DNA from 4 places in the Sphingobium sp. IP1 genome. Region 1 is predicted to be linked to each of the others. Evidence: predicted binding sites of a transcription regulator. Region 1 holds the regulator's gene; each other region holds the start of a gene.

What was found. The regulator LexA, encoded in region 1, represses DNA repair genes until DNA is damaged. The targets are predictions, from matches to a motif close to GTTCCNCNCTTGTTCT.
Region 2: CG471_RS25880 (ImuA family protein) is a predicted target of LexA. The motif match lies at 1,823-1,838, and genes of this name have one in related genera.
Region 3: CG471_RS06165 (MmcB family DNA repair protein) is a predicted target of LexA. The motif match lies at 3,334-3,349, and genes of this name have one in related genera.
Region 4: recA (recombinase RecA) is a predicted target of LexA. The motif match lies at 2,007-2,022, and genes of this name have one in related genera.

Annotation. Positions count from the first base shown of each region.
Region 1 is NZ_NOIW01000062.1:8,813-13,558, forward strand. It holds gene trpC (indole-3-glycerol phosphate synthase TrpC) at 1-25, shown strand, start outside; gene moaC (cyclic pyranopterin monophosphate synthase MoaC) at 22-507, shown strand; gene glp (gephyrin-like molybdotransferase Glp) at 504-1,688, shown strand; gene lexA (transcriptional repressor LexA) at 1,777-2,454, shown strand; partial or broken gene CG471_RS19220 (ComEC/Rec2 family competence protein) at 2,445-4,576, opposite strand; gene gltX (glutamate--tRNA ligase) at 4,626-4,746, shown strand, end outside.
Region 2 is NZ_NOIW01000125.1:5,370-10,115, reverse strand. It holds gene CG471_RS25885 (DUF6504 family protein) at 1-1,142, opposite strand, end outside; gene CG471_RS25880 (ImuA family protein) at 1,063-1,794, opposite strand; gene CG471_RS25875 (DUF1810 domain-containing protein) at 1,987-2,412, shown strand; gene CG471_RS25870 (thermonuclease family protein) at 2,566-2,979, opposite strand; gene CG471_RS30825 (hypothetical protein) at 3,276-3,440, shown strand; gene CG471_RS25865 (hypothetical protein) at 3,424-4,008, shown strand; gene CG471_RS25860 (hypothetical protein) at 4,120-4,545, opposite strand; gene CG471_RS25855 (DUF3768 domain-containing protein) at 4,725-4,746, shown strand, end outside.
Region 3 is NZ_NOIW01000012.1:39,482-44,227, forward strand. It holds gene CG471_RS06135 (rhodanese-related sulfurtransferase) at 1-58, shown strand, start outside; gene CG471_RS06140 (hypothetical protein) at 55-315, opposite strand; gene CG471_RS06145 (M48 family metallopeptidase) at 320-1,054, opposite strand; gene CG471_RS06150 (YcgN family cysteine cluster protein) at 1,011-1,436, opposite strand; gene CG471_RS06155 (SCO family protein) at 1,440-2,093, opposite strand; gene CG471_RS06160 (ankyrin repeat domain-containing protein) at 2,138-2,776, shown strand; gene CG471_RS06165 (MmcB family DNA repair protein) at 2,816-3,322, opposite strand; gene CG471_RS06170 (cell wall hydrolase) at 3,426-4,097, opposite strand; gene CG471_RS06175 (DUF1491 family protein) at 4,273-4,623, opposite strand; gene CG471_RS06180 (PaaI family thioesterase) at 4,616-4,746, opposite strand, start outside.
Region 4 is NZ_NOIW01000151.1:5,156-9,901, reverse strand. It holds partial or broken gene CG471_RS27400 (methyl-accepting chemotaxis protein) at 1-410, shown strand, start outside; gene CG471_RS27395 (hypothetical protein) at 499-684, shown strand; gene recA (recombinase RecA) at 862-1,932, opposite strand; gene CG471_RS27385 (response regulator) at 2,045-2,401, opposite strand; gene CG471_RS27380 (ATP-binding protein) at 2,486-4,746, opposite strand, start outside.

The DNA.
Region 1 (4,746 bases):
CCGCAACCTGCTGACGGGCGCATGACCGGCCTCACTCATCTGGACGAGGATGGCGCCGCTCGCATGGTCGATGTCTCGGCCAAGGCTGTGACCGCGCGCGAGGCGGTGGCCGCCGGGCGCATCACCATGGCCGCCGACGCTGCGCAGGCGATCGCCGCCGGCCTCGTCAAGAAGGGCGATGTGCTGGCCGTCGCCCGCGTCGCCGGCATCATGGCGGCCAAGCGCACCGCCGAACTGATCCCGCTCTGCCATCCGATCCCGCTGAGCGCCGTCACCATCGACTTTGCCCTGCACGACGACGGCGTCACCGTCACCGCGACCGCGCGCACCGCCGGCCAGACCGGGGTGGAGATGGAGGCGCTGACCGCCGCGACCGCCGCGCTCCTGACCGTCTATGACATGGCCAAGGCGCTCGATAAGGGCATGATAATCGGCGATGTTCGCCTGCTCGCCAAGCGCGGCGGCAAGTCGGGCGACTGGGCCGCGCCGGAGCATGCTGGCCGATGAGCCTGATGCCGGTCGCGGACGCGCAAGCGCGGCTCCTTGCCCTTGCCGATCCGTTGCCGGCCGAACTTGTGCCCGTCGCCACCTGCGCCGGTCGCTGGCTCGCCACCGACATTAGCGCGCTGCGCGACCAGCCCTGGGCCGATCTTTCCGCGATGGACGGCTATGCCGTGCGCGCATCCGAAGGCGCCGGGCCGTGGCAGGTAATCGTCACCAGCAGCGCGGGCGACGCCGATATCCCAGCCCTGCAACCGGGCCAAGCCTGCCGCATCTTCACCGGCGCGCCCTTGCCGGCCGGCGCAGACGCGATCCTGATCCAGGAAAATGCCACGCGCGACGGCGACACACTGACCGCGCATGACGGCATATTGACGCCCGGCAGGCATGTCCGCCCGCTCGGCTCCGATTTCCGCGCCGGCACACCGCTGGTCAGCGCCGGTAGCCGCCTCACGCCGGGCCAGATCGCGCTCGCCGTGCTGGGCGGCCATGGCAGTCTGCCCGTCGGCGCCCGGCCGCGCGTCGCCCTGCTCTCGACCGGCAATGAACTTGTGCCCCCCGGCGCGCCGACGCCGCCGGGCTATCTCCCCTCGTCCAACGCGCCGATGCTGGCCGCCCTGCTCGCCGCCCTGCCCTGCGACGTGATCGACCTAGGCATCGTGCCCGACGATCTCGCCGCGATGACGCAGGCGCTGGAACAGGCGTCACAGGCCGACATCATCGTCTCGACCGGCGGCGCCTCGGTCGGCGACCATGACTATGTCCGCCCCGCCTTTGCGGCCGCCGGCGGCACGCTCGATTTCTACAAGATCGCAATGCGGCCGGGCAAACCGCTGATGGCCGGACGCCTCGGCAATGCAATCTTTCTCGGCCTGCCGGGCAACCCGGTCTCCGCCTTCGTCACCGGCACCCTCTTCCTCTGCCCGCTGGTCCGCCATCTCGCCGGATCGCGCGCGCCGCTGCCGCCGATCGTGCAGGCCCGCCTTGCCGCACCGCTCGGCCCAACGGCGGAACGCGACGATTATCTGCGCGCCTATCGCGGGGCCGACGGCATCGTCTCGGTCACATCGCAGGACAGCGCCGCCCCCGCCGCCATGGCGCTGGCCGACTGTCTGATCCGCCGGCCGGCCGGCTCAGCCCCCGCCATTGCCGGCGACATGGTGGACATCATCCCCCTGGCTGCCTGACCGGCAAAAGCGGCGCATGGCTTAACGCGCTTGACTTGCCCCTTTCCGTTTCCTATGCGTTCTTCATTCGTTCCATGGAGGACCGCCGATGTTGACGCCCAAGCAGCAGGAATTGCTGAGCTTCATTCAGACCCGGCTGGAAGAAGGCGGCGTGTCCCCTTCGTTCGAGGAGATGAAGGACGCGCTCGACCTGCGCTCCAAGTCCGGCATCCACCGGCTGATCAACGCGCTGGAGGAACGGGGCTTCATCCGTCGCCTGCCCAACCGCGCCCGCGCGCTCGAAGTGTTGAAGCTGCCCGACGCGATGCATCGCGCGTCTGCACCAGCCGTCCCGACGCCCAAGGTGTCGGCGCCCGCCGTGCTGTTGCCGACCGCCGCCAATGACGTGATCGAAATTCCGCTGCATGGCCGCATCGCCGCCGGCGTGCCGATCGAGGCGATGGAAAGCCATACCATGCTCTCCGTCCCCGCCGCCTTGCTCGGCTCGGGCGACCATTATGCGCTCGAAGTGTCGGGGGACTCGATGATGGAGGCCGGCATTCTCGACGGCGACTTCGCGCTGATCCAGCGCACCGATGTCGCGCGCGAGGGCCAGATCGTCGTCGCCCTGATCGACGACGCCGAAGCGACGCTCAAATATTTCCGCCGCGAAGGCAGCCGGGTCCGGCTCGATCCCGCCAATGCCGCCTATGAACCGCAGATCTACGATCCGCGCCAGGTCCGCATCCAGGGCAAGCTCGCCGGCCTGCTGCGCCGCTACAACTGACCGGCTGTTCGGGGCCGGCGGCGCACGATCCACGGATGCGCGTCGCCGGGCCGATGGACGGTGTGAACTTTGCCGCTTTCAAGGCCAATCGACAGGCCGCCGGTGCGGGATAGCAGCCGGCGGTCGATCTTCATCCAGCGCGGCCGGCACCACCAGGGCAGGCCCCGGTCGCTGATGACGATATCGGCCGCCGCGCAGTCCCGCTCCAATATCGGGCGATCGACCAGCATCGCATTGCGCGTCACCAGCAACTGCCAGTCGCGCCCGCCCCGCGGCAACGCCACCGCGCACAGATCCGTCGAACAGCGCGCCTGCTTCATCTTCGCGATCGCCTCCAGCGTCCCGTCATAGCCCGCACTCTCGCTCAGCACATCGCGGACATAATCGCCCGCCCCCTCGCGCAGCAGCGCCATCGTCCCTGTCGGCGTCCGCACCGCGACATGCCGCCCGTCGCCCGTCACCACGATATCGGGCGGCGCCAGCAGCGCGATGCCGGCCAGACCGATTGCGACCGGCGCCAACCCCAGCCAGCGCCAGCGACTGCGCCAGAGCAGGCACCAGAGGCCTCCCACCACGATGATCCCGAAAATCCAGCCCGGCACCGCCGGCGCCAGCATCACCGCCATCGGGCTCGCCGCCACGCCATGCGCCACCGCCAGCAACAGCGCGATCGCCTTGGCCGTGAGCCACCAGAAGGGCGCGCCCAGCCCGGCCAGATCGAAGCACAGCGCCAGCGCCTCCAGCGGCATGATGACGAAGGTGGTGAGCGGGATCGCGACCAGATTGGCCACCGCGCCGAGCAAACCTGCCTTGTGAAAATGGAAAAGCGCGATCGGCGCCAGCACCAGTTCGATGGCAAGGCCGGTCACCAGCATCGCCGCCACCGTCCGCCCGGCCTTGCGCAACCAAGGCTCGTCCCGCGCCATCGCGAACGCCTTGAACCGCCGATGCTCGCCCAGCGCCACCAGCGCGACTACGGCGGCGAAGCTCATCTGGAAGCTCGGGCCGATCAGCGCCTCGGGCCAGAAGGCCAGCACCACCAGCGCACCGGTCGCCACCAGCCGCAATGTGATCGCCTCGCGCCCCAGCGCCAGCCCGCCCAGCACCAGCAGCGCCGCGATGCAGGATCGCACCGTCGGCACCTCCGCCCAGTCAGCAGCGTGTAGCCGATTCCCGCCAACGCGCCCCCGGCCGCCGCGATCAGCATCAGCGGCCAGTCCAAAGCCGCGCGCGGAATCAACGCCAGCAGGCGCAACAGCAGGAAGATCACCGCCCCGATCAGCGCCGTCACATGCAGCCCGCTGATCGAGAGAAGATGGGCAAGCCCACTGCGCCGCATCGCCTCCGCATCCGTTTCGGCAATCGCGCCCTGGTCGCCGGTCGCCAGCGCCACCGCAATCCCCGCCGGTGCGCCCGTCACCTGTCCGCTGATATGATCGAACAGCCGCGCCCGCAGCGTCGGCCCCCCACGCGCCTTCTCCACCACCTCGACCGGCGCCAGCGCGCGCCCGGTCGCCCCGATCCCCTGGAAATAGGCGCGTCGCGCAAAATCGAACGCGCCCGGCACGCTCGGCGGCGCGGGCGGCATCAGCCGCACACGAAAGCGCAGCACCGCCCCCTTGCCCAGCCCTTCGGGCACGTCCGCCTCCGCGATATTTACCCGGATCGCCGCGGGCAGCGCCGGCGCCGCGATCGGCCGCAGGCCCACCCGAACCATCTGTTGCGCCGGCAGCTTGGCCACCGCCGTCACCGTGCCCGTCACCTGTGCGAATATGGGACGAGCCAGCGGCGGCTGACCCAGCCATGTCGCCTTGCCCCAGACCAGCAGGCAACCAACACAAGCCAGCAAGCCGCCGGCCACCAGCATGTGCCGCAATCGCGCGCCAACCGGCAGCAACAGCGCCAGACAGGCCAGCCCCAGCGCCCCGCAGCAACAGGCCAGCCAATGTGCCGGCCCCGGCAGCACGAACCAGCCGGCAATGCCCGCGCCCAGCGCCACCGGCACCCACAAGGCGAGTTGTTCGCGCTCCACCTCCAGCCATTGTTCGATCCGCGCAAATCCATTGTGCGCAATACGCACCGTCCTGCGCCCAACGGACGTTTGTCGTGGCTCAAAAGCCATGCTAGGGGGCGTCGCATCCATGGATCAGGCAGGAAGAATGTCAGCGAATATGACGGCAAGTGCAACGGGATTGAACAAGCAGGTGGTGACCCGTTTCGCCCCGTCGCCAACGGGCTTCCTGCATATTGGCGGCGCCCGCACCGCGCTGTTCAACTGGCTGTTTGCGCGCC
Region 2 (4,746 bases), on a different contig from region 1:
GAGCCGAAGCGGTTGGCGAGCGTATCGACCAGCGCAGCCAGATCGGCCCCGCGCCGGCCCAGCTGTTCGAGGCTTTCGCCCTGTCGCGGCGCGGCCGCCTCCATCAGCGAGACCAGCAGCGTCATCGCCTCGATGCCAAGACCCGGTTCAACCGTTTCGATCTTCGCGCAGAGCAATTTGGCGAGATGCCCCGCATCCCGGCTCGGCGTCGCCGTCCCGATGCGGATGACCTGACAATGGCCATCGACACGGTGGAAATAGCAATCGAGACGCCTGCCTCCGCGTCCTGCGCGGACAAGCTGTTCGACAATGTCGGCGACGAGATCGCCGATCACCTGGGCGAAAGCCTCGGGCGTCGCGATCGGCTCCATGAAACCGCGCTGCGCCCGCGGCATCTGTTCCGGAAAGATCGGCTCTATGGGTTCGGCGACCTGTCCGATGGCCTGGTCGAGACGGCGATGCAGGCTGCGGCCAAACCGCTTGGCGAGCGGCGCGCGGGGTGCGCCGAGCAGTTGTTCGACCCGCTCGAAGCCAAGCTTGCGCAGCCCCTCGACGATTTCGGCTTCGAGCCGCAGCGCCGGGATCGGGAGCAGCTCCATCGCCCTGCGATGCTGCCCCGGTTCGATGACGACGGGCCTGCCGTCGCGGACATGCCGTGCGACCGCGTGCGCGCAGCCCGCCGTGTCGGCGACCGCGATATGCACCGCGACGCCGAAGGCCGCGATGCGGCGATGCAGATCCTTGAGCAGGGCGGTTTCGCTGCCGAAGAGCGAGGCGCAGCCGGTGATGTCGATCCACAGCCCGTCCGGGGCGTCGGGCGCCACGATCGGCGAATAGCGCTGCCCGGCCCACAGGGCGAGGCGCCGCAGGCCGTCCATGTCAGCGTCGGGCAGCGCGTCGATGACCTCCAGTTCGGGCGCAAGCATCCGCGCCTTGGTGACGGTCATGCCGGGCATAACGCCGAGCGCGCGTGCGGCAGCATCCACCGCCGCGACGATCCGGCGGCCATGGTCAGGAATTGCGGTGACGAGCGGTCCGTCGGGCGTGGTGCTGCAACGCCCTTCAGGCGGCGATTTGGCTGTCGCCCGCCGCAGCCGGTCGGTCGACCAGTGCGGCAGGTAGACCGATACGACCCGTCGCATCGCAGCCCTCCACAATCCATGCGTGCGGATTACCGCCGCGTACGCGCTCCAGCGCCAGCTGCCATCGCGGACGGCCAAGGCTCGGGATGCCGAGATCCTCGCTCGGGCTCGCGGTCACCCGCCAGCGCGTGATCGCCGCCGTGCCCTCGGCCGCTTGCGCGACTTTCGACGCGCGCCGGAAGATGAAAGCCGGCACGCCCGACGCTTCGGCTGCGAGCTGCAGCCGCTTGGAGGCGGTGGTGCTGTATTTGCCGATCTCGCCCACGACGCCGCCGATCCCGGCATGGCGCAGGCATTCCTCCATCGCGAGCAGCACATTAGTGTCGCTGCCCGCCTCGACATAGATCACCCGGTCAGGATGCAGTCCCGCGAGGTGGAGCGCGGGGGCAAACAGGTCGCGCCATCGCAGGCACCACAGCACCGGCCCCTCCATCCGCGCGAGAATGCCGGCCAGGAACACCGTCGCGCTTGCATCGTCGGCAAGGTCTGGGCTGCCCGCGACCTCATGGAGCGCGCCGCCGGCAATACCGCCGCCCGGCAGGCGCGCGTCGATCGCCTCGATCCCGAACGGCGTGGTTGCGTGGCATACGCCTTTGCCCTCGATCTGCGCAATATGCGCTCGCAGCTGATCAAGGACGGTGGCTTCACGCATGGCATTCAAAAGACTCGGGGTTTGATATGTTCTCTTTTTGTTCATACTGCTGCGATCGAGAGTCAAGCACCGGGTCCGTTCCGACTTGTTGACAGGAGGGCCCAAGTTGCGGGGGAGTAGGCATTTCATCTTTGAGAAAAAATTTTGCGGCCGGGCGGCGCGCGCCTGCGCGCAGGCTATGACGGCATCATCATGACCGCCTCTTTCGACCTTGACCGATTCGTCGCCGCACAGGCGCAGATCTATAACACGGCCCTTGGCGAGATCCGCCGCGGCGCCAAGCGCAGTCACTGGATGTGGTTCATCTTTCCGCAGATCGCCGGTCTCGGGTCGAGCGAGATGGCGCGGCGCTACGCGATCGCATCACTCGACGAGGCGCGCGCCTATCTTGCGCACCCGGTGCTGGGTGCCCGGCTGCGCGATTGCGTGGCGGCGCTGCAGGACCTCACCGGCACCAGTGCCGAGGCGGTGTTCGGTGGCATCGATGCGCTGAAGCTGCGCTCGTCCCTCACCCTGTTCGTCGAAGCCGGGGGCGGGGGGCTGTTCACGGCCGCGCTCGATCGCTGGTTTGGCGGCGAGGCCGATGCAGCGACGCTGGCGCGCCTGGCCCCGCGCTGAGGCGAGGAACCGCTCGCGCGTCGATCGGTTCTAAAAGACGAGGCCGCTTGTTTCCCCCCGCTCATGCGGCCCCTGATACGGACCCGCCGGTTCCCCCGTTCCGGCGGGTCCATTTCTTCCTCTTTCTGGACCTGAGCATAGGCGCCGTGACGCCTATCGCGCGCGGCACCAGTCGGGCTTGGGCTGGCGGCGCAGCCAGGGCCGTGCTGCGCCGATGCTGATCAGCCTTGCGGCCAGATCGCGCCCGTCGAGCGTGACGCGCGCGACAGTGCGATTATAGCTGCGCCCGATCCGCTCGAAGCGGATCGTCTTGCCATCGAGCAGGGCTTTCGCCTGGCGGGTCGCCGCCTTGCCGCGCGCGAGCTCGGCAGCGCATTTGGCCTGGCCGGCGCGGCTCTCGGGCGCATCGATATCGGCGATCCGAATCCGCTCGCCACTCATCAGGCGAAAGGTGTCGCCGTCGGTCACAGAGCGGATTTTGCCGGTCGCGGCGGGGAGCGCTGCCGCGCTCGACAGGGAGCAAACGAACAACAGGGCTGCGAGGGCGTGTCGGTAGGAAAGGGTCATCGGCCCCGCTCTAGCCGTCCTGACCATCACGAACAAAGGGGCAACCGGCGCGGCGTGCATCCTGGGCGACGGGGTCGGTGGCGGGACGTCTCATGCCGGCCGACGGGATCACCCCGCTCTTTGAGGCGCAATCCTTGGTCGCTCCCGCGGACCTATTCGATCAACCCGTAAAGGGTCCGTACGCTCACGCTACGGCCTTTTGCCGTGCCGCCAAAAGGTGATCGCGGCCACGGGAGCGACGCTTCGGGCGCCAGTCGAGCGGGGATGAACCCGCCGGCACCACAAGGAGCCTCGATATGTTCACCGATCTTGGGACCGCCCGCAAAAGCGCACTCACTCTCTCGAAGACCCTGATGGCCGCCACGATGGTCATCGCAATCGGAACGCAGTTCGCCGTCATCACCGCCGACGACTTCGATGGCGACGTCGCCGTGCTCAACGAATATGATCCCTTCGCCTGACAATCAGGCGGGGGCTGCCGCCCCCGCCGCCTTTCGAGATCCGTTGCCATTGGAAGACCTGCCGAGCCAGACCAGCGCCCATTATCTGCACTCGACCCTGCGCGAGCGCATTGTCGAGCATGTCTTTGTAGGCGAGGCGCTGCGGCGTCTATGGCAGCGCGGGATTACCGGAGTCGAGGTGCTGCGCTCGGAGTTCGATGCCGGCGGCTATGATCTGGTGATGAGCTACAAGGCGATTACCCGGCATATCCAGTTCAAGACGGTGACCTTGGGCGGGCGGGCGCCGCGCGTGACCGCAAACCTCAAACTCATGGAGAAGCCGAGCGGCTGCATCATCTGGATCGTGGTGTCACCCGACCTCGATCTCCTGTCCTATCTCTGGTTCGGCAATGCGCCCGATGTGCCGTTGCCCGATATTCGCGGCTTTCCGGTCGCACGCCATGCCAAGGGAACGGCGCAGGGCAAGAAGAACGAAAGACCGATGCACCGGGTGATCGCCAAGGGACAATTCGAGAAGGTCGCGACGCTCGATCTGATCCTGACCAGATTGTTCGGTCCGCTGGATTGAGGGAGGTCGGGGCACCGGCTGCGCCGGACCGGGCTCTAGGCTGACGCCCCGAGCCCCGTGCCGGGTCTCGGCCCTGCCGGGTAACGATCCCTTGCTGGAAAGGCGATTGCTCTAGCGGGCGGTCGGCCCAAGCAGCGTCTCGGCCGTGACCGGCGCGACGCCATTGGCGAGGCCCTCGGCGAGGCCGGGATCGCCCAGCAATGTTCGCCATGGACCGCCATAGCCGGGCGAGGCCAGATAGAAGGCCGCACCGTCACAGGCGACCATGCGGCAGCGCTCCTGTACGTCGATGAGCGAACCGCTGCTGCCATGGCGCGCGACCATGTCGTCCAGGTCGACACGCATCAGCGCCCCGCACCGCCGGCATTGGCTGCGCACCAGGACTTTGTGCCGCTGCATCGCGCCGATGCTGCGCAGCGCGACAGGCCAGAGGATGTGAAGAGCAGCGGTCATCGGGCAATGATAGTCCGCGTCACCGTCCGGTCCAGCATTCTGATGCCCGTCCAGCGAAATCACCTGTTCCTGTGTGCCGCCCAAAGCTCGGGTGTCATCACCATGTCCGGGTCTCGCCGAGGCGCTGTCCCGCGCAAGCCCGTGGCCGGGCTTCTCCACTGCCGTTGCGACCCTACGGGTGCGCGAGCCTGCTGTGCCCCGGCGCGCCGGCCCGTGTTGAAAGACCCCGATCGGCGGGGTTTCGAACGCACAGGACAGATCGCATGCCCGAGCATCAGAGCCATA
Region 3 (4,746 bases), on a different contig from region 1:
TGCCGACCATGACTGCCCCGGCGGCGACGCCGACGGCGCCTGGCCGCATCGGGGCTAATCCGCGCTTTCCACCAGTTCGACCATCTCGAACTGATAGGATTTCCAGCCGCGCATCCGCGCGCCGTCGGGTGCGGCGGCGCGCTTCTTCTTCGCCTCAGCCAGCGAGCGGGTATGGCCCCAGAACACTTCGGTCTTGCCATTTTCCAGTATGGCGACGATCCGCCAATAATGGGTGAAGGGGTCGGCGGTCGGCCCGATCTTCTTCACATAGCCGTCGGGCATGGTGGCGGTCAGATAGCGTTTCCGGCGCGCCATCGGTTCAGGCCTGATAGCGGTGCAGGCCCGCCCCATGCGCCTTCAGCCAGGCGCGCGCCGGGCGTGGATCCTCGCCATAGATGCGGGCATGGGCGGCGTGGAAGGCGGGGCTATGGTCCATGTGCAGCAGATGCGCCAGCTCATGCGCCACGGTCGATCGCCGCACCCAGGCCGGCGCCAGGATCAGCCGCCAGCTATAGCGGATCGCCCCGCTCGACGTGCAACTGCCCCAGCGGCTGCGCGTGTCGCCGGTGCCGACCGAGGCGACGATCAGGCCATGGTCCTGCGCCATCGCCAGCGTCTCCGCCTCCAGCACGGCCTTGGCCCGTGTCCTCAGCCAGCGCAGCACCCGCGCACCGACCGATTCCGCCGCCCCGCCCAGGATCAGCCGGTCGCCCTCCAGCCGGATCGTCCGGGTCGCCCCTGCAATCCAGCAGATGCGCACCTCGCGCCCCTCCAGCGGGAAGGTCGCGCCGTCACCCAGCAGCGTCACCGCCGGCGTCACCGCCATTTGCGCCCGGACCCAATCCTCATGGCCCTGTGCCCAGCCGAGCGCGCGCTTGAGGTTCGCCCGCGCCGGCAAGGACAGCCGCAATTCGCCGCGCAACCCGTCGATCGTCAGCTTGTAGGCGCGCGCCCGCGCGGACCGGCGCACCCGCACCGGCATGGCGACGCCATCGATCAGGATTTCTGCCTCAGAGCTCTCGGTCGACAAGATGATGTTCCCAATCGCCCGCATCGGCCTCCGCCACGGTCCAGCCGCGCACGGATTCCTTGGCCCGATGCACCGCCTCGCGATCGCCGCAGACCAGATAATGCCATTCGGGCAGCGGCAGCCCCGCCTCGCGCAGCCGATAGGCACAGGTGCGCGGCAGCCAGCTGATCTGCTTCACCTTGGCCGGGGTCAGCCGCACGCAATCGGGCACGAACCGCCGCCGGTCGGGATAGTTGGTGCATTGGCCGCTATGCCGGTCGAGCAGTCGACAGGCGACATTGGTCGGATAGATGCGGCCCGTGTCCTCATCTTCCGCCTTGTGCAGGCAGCATTTGCCGCAACCGTCGCACAGCGCTTCCCATTCGGCGCGGTTCAGCTTGTCGAGGGGCTTGTCCCAGAAGTCCAAATGTCACTTGACCCATTTTTCGAGAAAGGCGCGCACGATATCCGGAGCGCCCTCGTCCACGTCCGGCGTGCCCGGATCATCGACCGGCACCAGCGCGATTGGCTTGCCGTCCGGCCCGAACAGATAGGGCGTGCGGCTGTGGCTGACCAGATAGTCGCTCGCCCCTTCCGGCTTTTCCGCATTGTAGAGGACGACGAAGTCCTTGGCCACCTTCGCGATCTGTTCCGGCGTGCCGGTCAGGCCGACGAGGCGCGGGTGGAAGGCTGTGACATAGGGCTTCAGCACCGCCGGCGTGTCCCGCTTGGGATCGACGCTGATAAAGATCGGCTGCACCTTCGCGGCGCGGGCGGGCGCTGCCTTCTCGAAGGCACTGAACGCCTGCATGATCCGCTGCAGATCGACCGGGCAGACATCCGGGCAATAGGTGTAGCCGAAATAGACGATCCGATACTGGCCCTTATAATCGTCCCAATGCACGGTCTTGCCGTCCTGGTCGGTCAGGGTGAAGGGCGCACCGATGCGCGCACCGACCAGATTGCCCTGCTCGCTCTCGCCGCTTGATGCGTTGCCGCCAGCCCCCATATTGCATGCCGTCAGCAAGGCCAGAAGCGGCAGGGCGAGCGAGATCAGCGCTTTGTTCATGGTGTCGCCTGCCATGCCTTGCTATGGGCCGATTTGCAAATCGAACGGGGCGCGCGACGATGAAGATTGGGATGAAGAGCGGACTTTCCACCTGGCTGTTTCTGGCGCGGCCTGCCGCCATCACCCTGGCACTGATGGCCCCGGTTGCGGCCCAGGCCCAGTTTTCCAACAATTACAACTTCCTCAAGGCGGTGAAGGACGCCGACGGCGAAAAGGCGACCGACCTGCTGCAGAAGCCGGGTTCGACCGTCATCAACAGCCGTGACGTCACCACCGGTGAAACCGCGCTGCACATCGTCATCGGCCGCCGCGACACGACCTGGCTCAACTTCATGCTGTCGAAGGGCGCCAATCCGAACCTGGCCGACAATAATGGCACCACGCCGCTGCTGCTCGCCGTGCAGAACCGGTACGAGGAAGGCGTGCGCCTGCTGCTCGCCCGCGGTGCCCAGGTCGACAAGACCAATGGCAGCGGCGAGACCGCATTGATCCGCGCGGTGCAGCTGCGCGACATCGGCCTGGTCCGCCTGCTGGTGGCGCAGGGCGCCAATGCGGACAAGCGCGACACGATCGCCGGCATGTCCGCCCGCGACTATGCCGAACGCGACAGCCGCACGCCGGGTCTGGTCGAGGCCCTCGATTCCGCCAAGGCCAACGCCGCAGCGCCCAAGGGCCCGGTCCAGGGTCCGGTTTTCTGATATGAAAAAGGGCGGACTGGCCGCCCTTTTCTTTAACCCTTACCAGCCCAGTTCCGCTGCATAATCCGGGTCGGCCAGCGCCGACAGGCGGCGGGCGGCGCGGCGGGCGAAGCGCAGCGTCTCTGCCTTGCGCCGGGCAGCGGCCAGCGGCTCGAACGGCGCGGCACGCACCAGTTCGGCATCATATTGGTCGGCGACGATCAGGCCGGTGCGAGCCGGCCACAGCGCCTCGCTGTCGAACAGGCTGGTGTCGAAGCCCGATGGCACCGCCCAGAAATAGCGGTCGCAATAGTCGAAATAATCCGGCCATTTCATGTCGCCCAGCAGGTCCGCCCGGCTGCACTTGATCTCGACGATGGTCAGGCGCCCGGCACTGTCGATCGCCATGATGTCGGCCCGCCGGCCATTGGGCAACGGCACTTCCAATATGCCGTTCATGTCATGGCGATGAAACAGGCGCAGCGTGCCGCGCGCAACCGCCAGCGCGGTCCCGTCGGTCAGCGGTGAACAGCGATCGGCGTCTTGGGCGGCGTCTTGGATGGTCATGGCACCAGATTAGAACAGGAAGGGAACAAAAGAAAAGACCGATTCGGACATGGGGTCCGAACCGGCCTTCAAAAGGGCGTCTCTGTCGCGCGGTGAGCGCGGATCAGCGATAGAAGACGTGATTGTCGATCGACGCCAGCTTGGTCTTGCCCCAGCCCGGCGACACGCGGCGGGCATGGAAGAACAGCGCGCCTTCGGCCTGGCTGTCCCAGCTGTCGTCGAGGGCAATCTGCGCGATCGCAACCGCCTCGCGCCAGGAATCGCTGGCGATGTTGATCGGCGGCATGCCGTGACCACGCACGAAGCTGAACTGGCTCGGCTGATAGACGACGCCGCACAGGCTGCTGGCGAAGCGGCCCGACTTGGCGCGGTTGATGATGACGCGGGCGACGGCCAACTGGCCCTCCAGCGTTTCACCCTTGGATTCGAAATAGACCGCACCGGCCAGGCACTTCATGTCGCCTTCGACATCCTCGGGAGCGCCTTGCGCATCAACCAGGGCTGCCAGGGTCTCGGCCTTGGGCTCGATATCGGTCGAAAAATTGCTGCCAGCCTTGGAGCCGGAATCCAGCGACTGCGCGACTTCCTGCGGCGCAGCGAAAACGACGGCAGGCTTGGTGCCGGCCGTGGGTGCGCTAGTCAGCGCGGCGGTTTCCGGCAGGGAAACCGTGGACAGGGAGGCCTCGCTGGCGCTCGACATGTCCGACGCCGTAACAGCCGCAGCGGCCGACAGCGTAAATGCCGCGATGATCGCGGCCTTCAGACGAAAACTCATTATTGCTCAAAATCGTGCGGTTATTGGCCAGAAACGTCGATTGTAACCGATATTCTGTGACGTTCGGCCGCCCCCCGTCTGCGTGTTTACCGGCCCGCCCCCCATGGACGAATGCAGGCAACCTGCGCGTTCAGCGTTGGCCGCCATTGCCCGCGCGCGTGCAAGGAGTCAACGATCAGCAGATCGTTTCAGCGGCGAACCGTTCCGCATCCGCGATATCAAGCTCCACCAGCCACAGGTCGGGGTCCGATCTGCGCCGGCGTTCCGCGTAGGCGGCGAACGCCTCCGGCCCCTCTTCCGCAGGGGGGCCACAGCGCATCAATGCATGGCCGCCGCGAAAGTTCGATACCCGCTCGAAAATTGCGGATTCCCGCCCCTTGTCCATCACCTGGACCAGGATGACGCCGCTCATTGCATCGCCCTTGGCCAGGATCATGGCAAATCCGCCGGCGGCATTCACCCGCTTCACCAGCGCGCCGACCAGCATCGCGCTGGTCAGCCGCGCGGCCGGACTGTCCTCAGCCATGATATCCCGGCAGCGATGACAGCGGAATCTGCGACCGCATGAAGGTGCCGGTGCCCCGCCCCACCTCTTCCCCGTCCGAATCGAGGATGCTCGCCTCGGCGACATAGACGCGGCGCTTGCCGC
Region 4 (4,746 bases), on a different contig from region 1:
AGGGCTTTGCCGTGGTGGCGCGGGAGGTGAAGACGCTGGCGAGCCAGACGCGCGAGGCGGCGGCCGAGATCGGCGAGCGTATCGGCCATGTCCGGCTGGCGGTAGAGACGGTGGCGCAGGGGCATCTGCACATGGACGCGGCGATGGCGACCGCGAACGAGGTGTCGGCATCGGTCTTTTCGGCGGTGGCGCGTCATGGTGCCTTCAGCCGATCGATCGCCGCGAGCCTGTCGGAAGCCGGATCGTCGAGCGACCATATCCGCCAGAGCGCGCGCCAGATCAGCGACAATGCAAGCGCGGCGGCGGCGGGTGCCCATGACATCGGCGTCGCGGCCGGGCAATTGGCGACGGTCGCGCACCGGCTGGACGATCGGGCGAGCCGGTTCCTGCAGGCGATCCAGGCAGGCTGAACCGCACAAAGTCTCTGGTAACGGCGCAAAAAGCAGCTAGTCTTGCACCCAATGGGTCCGGCACGGGCCGAAAATGGGAGAGAAGATCATGCTCGTCATGTTCGTCGGCGTCGATCGCACCGAAACCGCGGTCAACCCTACCCAGGTGACCTTCGTCTCATCCGTGACCGACGGCACCCGCATCCGCTTTGGCGAAGGCCGCAGCGTCACCGTGACCGAACCGATCGCCGAAGTGCTGGATTCGCTCAACCGCGCCCTGCGGCCGCACGAATAGCGGTCTTTTCCCTCTTCCCCTCCATTGCGCCTGCATGGCGACAGCCCTGTCGTGCGCCCGGCAGGTAAAAGGCCCGCCGCGCCATCGCGCAACGGGCCTTTTCAGAGCGTGAAGCCAGAGGTGGACGAAAGGCAGGATCAGGCGCCCGGTTGATCCGGTCGGGCGCGGTCGTCCTGCTTAGTCGTCATCCCCCGCTTCGGGTCCGGCCATCATCCCTTCGGCGACTTCCTCGGTCTTGCCGCGGATCGCCTTTTCCAGGCGGTCTGCCATTTCGGGATTTTCCTTGAGGAAGGTCTTGGCGTTTTCGCGACCCTGGCCGATGCGGACCGAGTCATAGGAGAACCAGGAGCCCGACTTCTCGACCAGCCCGGCCTTGACGCCGATGTCGAGCATCTCGCCGATCTTGGAAATGCCCTCGCCATACATGATGTCGAATTCAACCTGCTTGAAGGGCGGGGCGACCTTGTTCTTCACCACCTTCACGCGGGTCGCGTTGCCGACGATATCGTCGCGATCCTTGATCTGGCCGGTGCGACGGATGTCGAGACGGACCGAGGCGTAGAATTTGAGCGCGTTGCCGCCGGTGGTGGTTTCCGGATTGCCGTACATCACGCCGATCTTCATGCGCACCTGGTTGATGAAGATCACCATGCATTTGGAGCGGGCGATCGACCCGGTCAGCTTGCGTAGCGCCTGGCTCATGAGGCGCGCCTGCAGGCCGACATGGCTGTCGCCCATCTCGCCCTCGATCTCGGCGCGCGGCACCAGCGCGGCGACCGAGTCGACGACGAGGATGTCGATGGCGTTGGAGCGGACCAGCGTGTCGACGATTTCCAGCGCCTGTTCGCCGGTGTCGGGCTGCGACACGATCAGTTCGTCAATGTCGACGCCCAGCTTCTTGGCATAGATGGGGTCGAGCGCATGTTCCGCGTCGACGAAGGCGGCGGTGCCGCCGGCCTTCTGTGCTTCGGCGATGGCATGCAGCGTCAGCGTGGTCTTGCCCGAGCTTTCCGGGCCGTAAATCTCGATGATGCGGCCCTTGGGCAGGCCGCCGATGCCGAGTGCGATGTCGAGGCCGAGCGAGCCGGTCGAGATCGATTCAATCTCGATCTTCTCGCGGCTGCCGAGCTTCATCGCGCTGCCCTTGCCGAAGGCGCGATCAATCTGGGCGAGCGCCGCCTCCAATGCTTTCTGTCTGTCCATTGTGCCTGTCTTCTTGGAATCGATGAGTGAGAGCATAGCGGTCATCGGCCTATCCCCTGTCAAGCGGATCGCGTCGAGTCACTCGGCGCCTGCCAATGATGTATCCTGTTTGTTCCTGCGGAACAAGAGGGGAACGGAAATTTCCTATCCTGCCTATTCAGTCGGCGAGAATCTTCTCCAGCGCACGCTCCACGGCGCCGATGGTGAAGGGCTTGGCCAGCGTCGGCCGATCGGCATGACCCTGCGGCAGATCATCCGCCATGCCGCCGGTGGCGAACAGGAAGGGGATCGACTGCTGCGCCAATATGTCGGCGACCGGCCAGCTTTTTTCACCCTGGAGATTGCAGTCGAGCAGGGCGGCGTCGAACCCGCCCTCGCGCGCCAGGGCGCACGCCTCGTCCACCGACGCGGCGGTCGCGTGGAGGCGATAGCCGAGCGCGTCGAGATAATCTTCCAGCATCATGCCGATCATTGCTTCATCCTCGACGATGAGGATGGACTTGCCGTCAGCCATGCGCCCTTGTCCCTTGTTCTTGCTTCCCATCGCTAGCCAAAGGGGCAGGCGATGCCCAGCATAATCGTTTGCCGGCGGGCAAGTTCATTCCGCCGCCGGTCGCATCGCCAGCGCGTCGCGCGCCGCTTCGGCCAACTGGTTGACGGAAAAGGGCTTGGGCAGGAAGGCGACATTGGCGATGTCGATCGACTTGCGCAATTGCTCCTCGGCATAGCCGGACATGAACAGCACGGGGAGGTCCGGGAAGCTGCGCCGCGCCTGTGCCACCATCGCCGGGCCATCCATATTGGGCATCACCACGTCGGAGATCAGCAGGTCGATCTTCTCGCCGCCGCCCAGCACTTCCAGCCCCTGTTCGCCGTCGCTGGCAGTCAGCACCTTGTAGCCCTGGCGGGTGAGGGCGCGTTCGGCCACGGCGCGGACCATATCCTCATCCTCGACCAGCAGCACCGTGCCGGTGCCCCAGGTTTCGCTGCGCTTGATCGGCGTCTTGGGCTTGGCCTGTTCGATGTCGCCGCCGGCATAGACCGGCAGATAGATGACGAAACTGGCGCCCCGGCCCAGTTCGGATTCGGCGAAGATATAGCCGCCCGACTGCTTGACGATACCGTAGACGGTGGAGAGGCCAAGGCCCGTGCCCTTGCCCAGTTCCTTGGTGGTGAAGAAGGGTTCGAAGATCTTGGACAAGATGTCGGGCGGGATACCCAGGCCCGTGTCGGACACGCGCAGCGCGGTATAGTCGCTGATCGGCAGAATTTGCTGCCGCATCTCGCGCACGCGGTTTGCGGGCACGCCATAGGTCTGGATATTGAGCGTGCCGCCTTCGGGCATGGCGTCGCGGGCATTGACCGCCAGGTTGACGATGACCTGTTCCAGCTGGCCGGGGTCGGCGCGCACCGCGCCGAGGTTGCGGCCATGGCTGACGTCGAGCTTCACATTCTCGCCAAGCAGGCGCTTCAACAGGTTGGAAACGTCGGCGACGATGTCGGGCAGCTGCAATATCTGCGGGCGCAGTGTCTGCTGGCGCGAGAAGGCGAGCAGCTGGCGGGTGAGGCCGGCGGCGCGATTGCTGTTCGACTTGATCTGGGTGATGTCGTCATAGTCGCTGTCGCCCGGCGTATGGCGCATCAGCATCAGGTCGCAATGGCCGATGATGGCGGTCAGGATATTGTTGAAGTCATGGGCGACGCCGCCCGCCAGCTGGCCGATCGCCTGCATCTTGGTCGCCTGCGCGACCTGGCGCTTGAGCTTCGATTCCTCGCTATTGTCCTTGAGGCTGAGCAGCACGGCGGCCTCGCCCAGGCCGCGCACGCCGGCAAGGCTGAGCGCGATCGGTTCCTCGGGCTGTTCGCGCATGCGCACGGCGATGTCGCCCGACATTTGCGGGCCGACGGCAAAGCGGCGCACCGCGTCGGCCACCGCCGCCTGATCCTCGCGCACGACAAGGTCGCCGGGATAGCTGGGCGTTTCGGCATCCTTGATGCCGGCGGCGCGGGCGAACGCCTTGTTGACGAACAGCACCCGGCCGTCGCGATCGGCCATGGCGAGGCCGAAGGGCAGCAGCGAGAGCAGGGTTTCGATATAGGAAAGGGCAGAGGTGCCGCCACCGCCGACCGGCTCGTCGATCAGCAGCAACAGCATCGGGCCGTCCTGCGCCCCATTCTGGATGCCGCCCGGCTGGGTGGCGCGGCGCAGCGGCACCTGCAGCAGGCGCAGCGGCAGGCCGCCGCTTTCCTCCCGCGCCAGGAACAGCCGGCCCTTGTCATCGACCCGCATATGGGCGGCGAAATCGCGGCCGGTGATGTTGGCGTCGATCCGTCCGGCGGCGCGCAGCAGGAAGGCACCGTTGGCGGCGCGGATGCGGCCCTCGCCGCCGATCATCACCGCCATGATGCCGGCTTCGCCCAGTTGCCGCCCGGCCTCGCCCGTCAGGACGCGATGGACATCGTCGAGCGCGCTGGGCTGGCGCATCGGGGTGAAGCGCCAGAGCAGATAATCCTCCGACCGGCCGGTGCGGGTGATGTCGACGTCGAGGCGCAGGATCGCATGGGCGATCGCCTCCACCTTGGCCTCGCCATCGCGCCAGGCGGCGCGGGCGGCGGCGGTCAGGCTCTCGATCAGCGAGGCATCGGCATTGACGGCCGGGGGCGAGGGGTAGCCGGGAAACCATTCGCCGAACAGGTCGCTGGCGCAGACCAGCCGGCCGGCGCGGTCGGTGACGGCGATCGCCATGCTGGAGGCGTCGGCAGCGGCGCGCGCCACGGTCCAGTCGGGCACGGCATCACTGGCGGACAGCGGCGGGGGATAGAGGCGGCGATACCAGGCGAGCAGCGCGGCGATGGTGA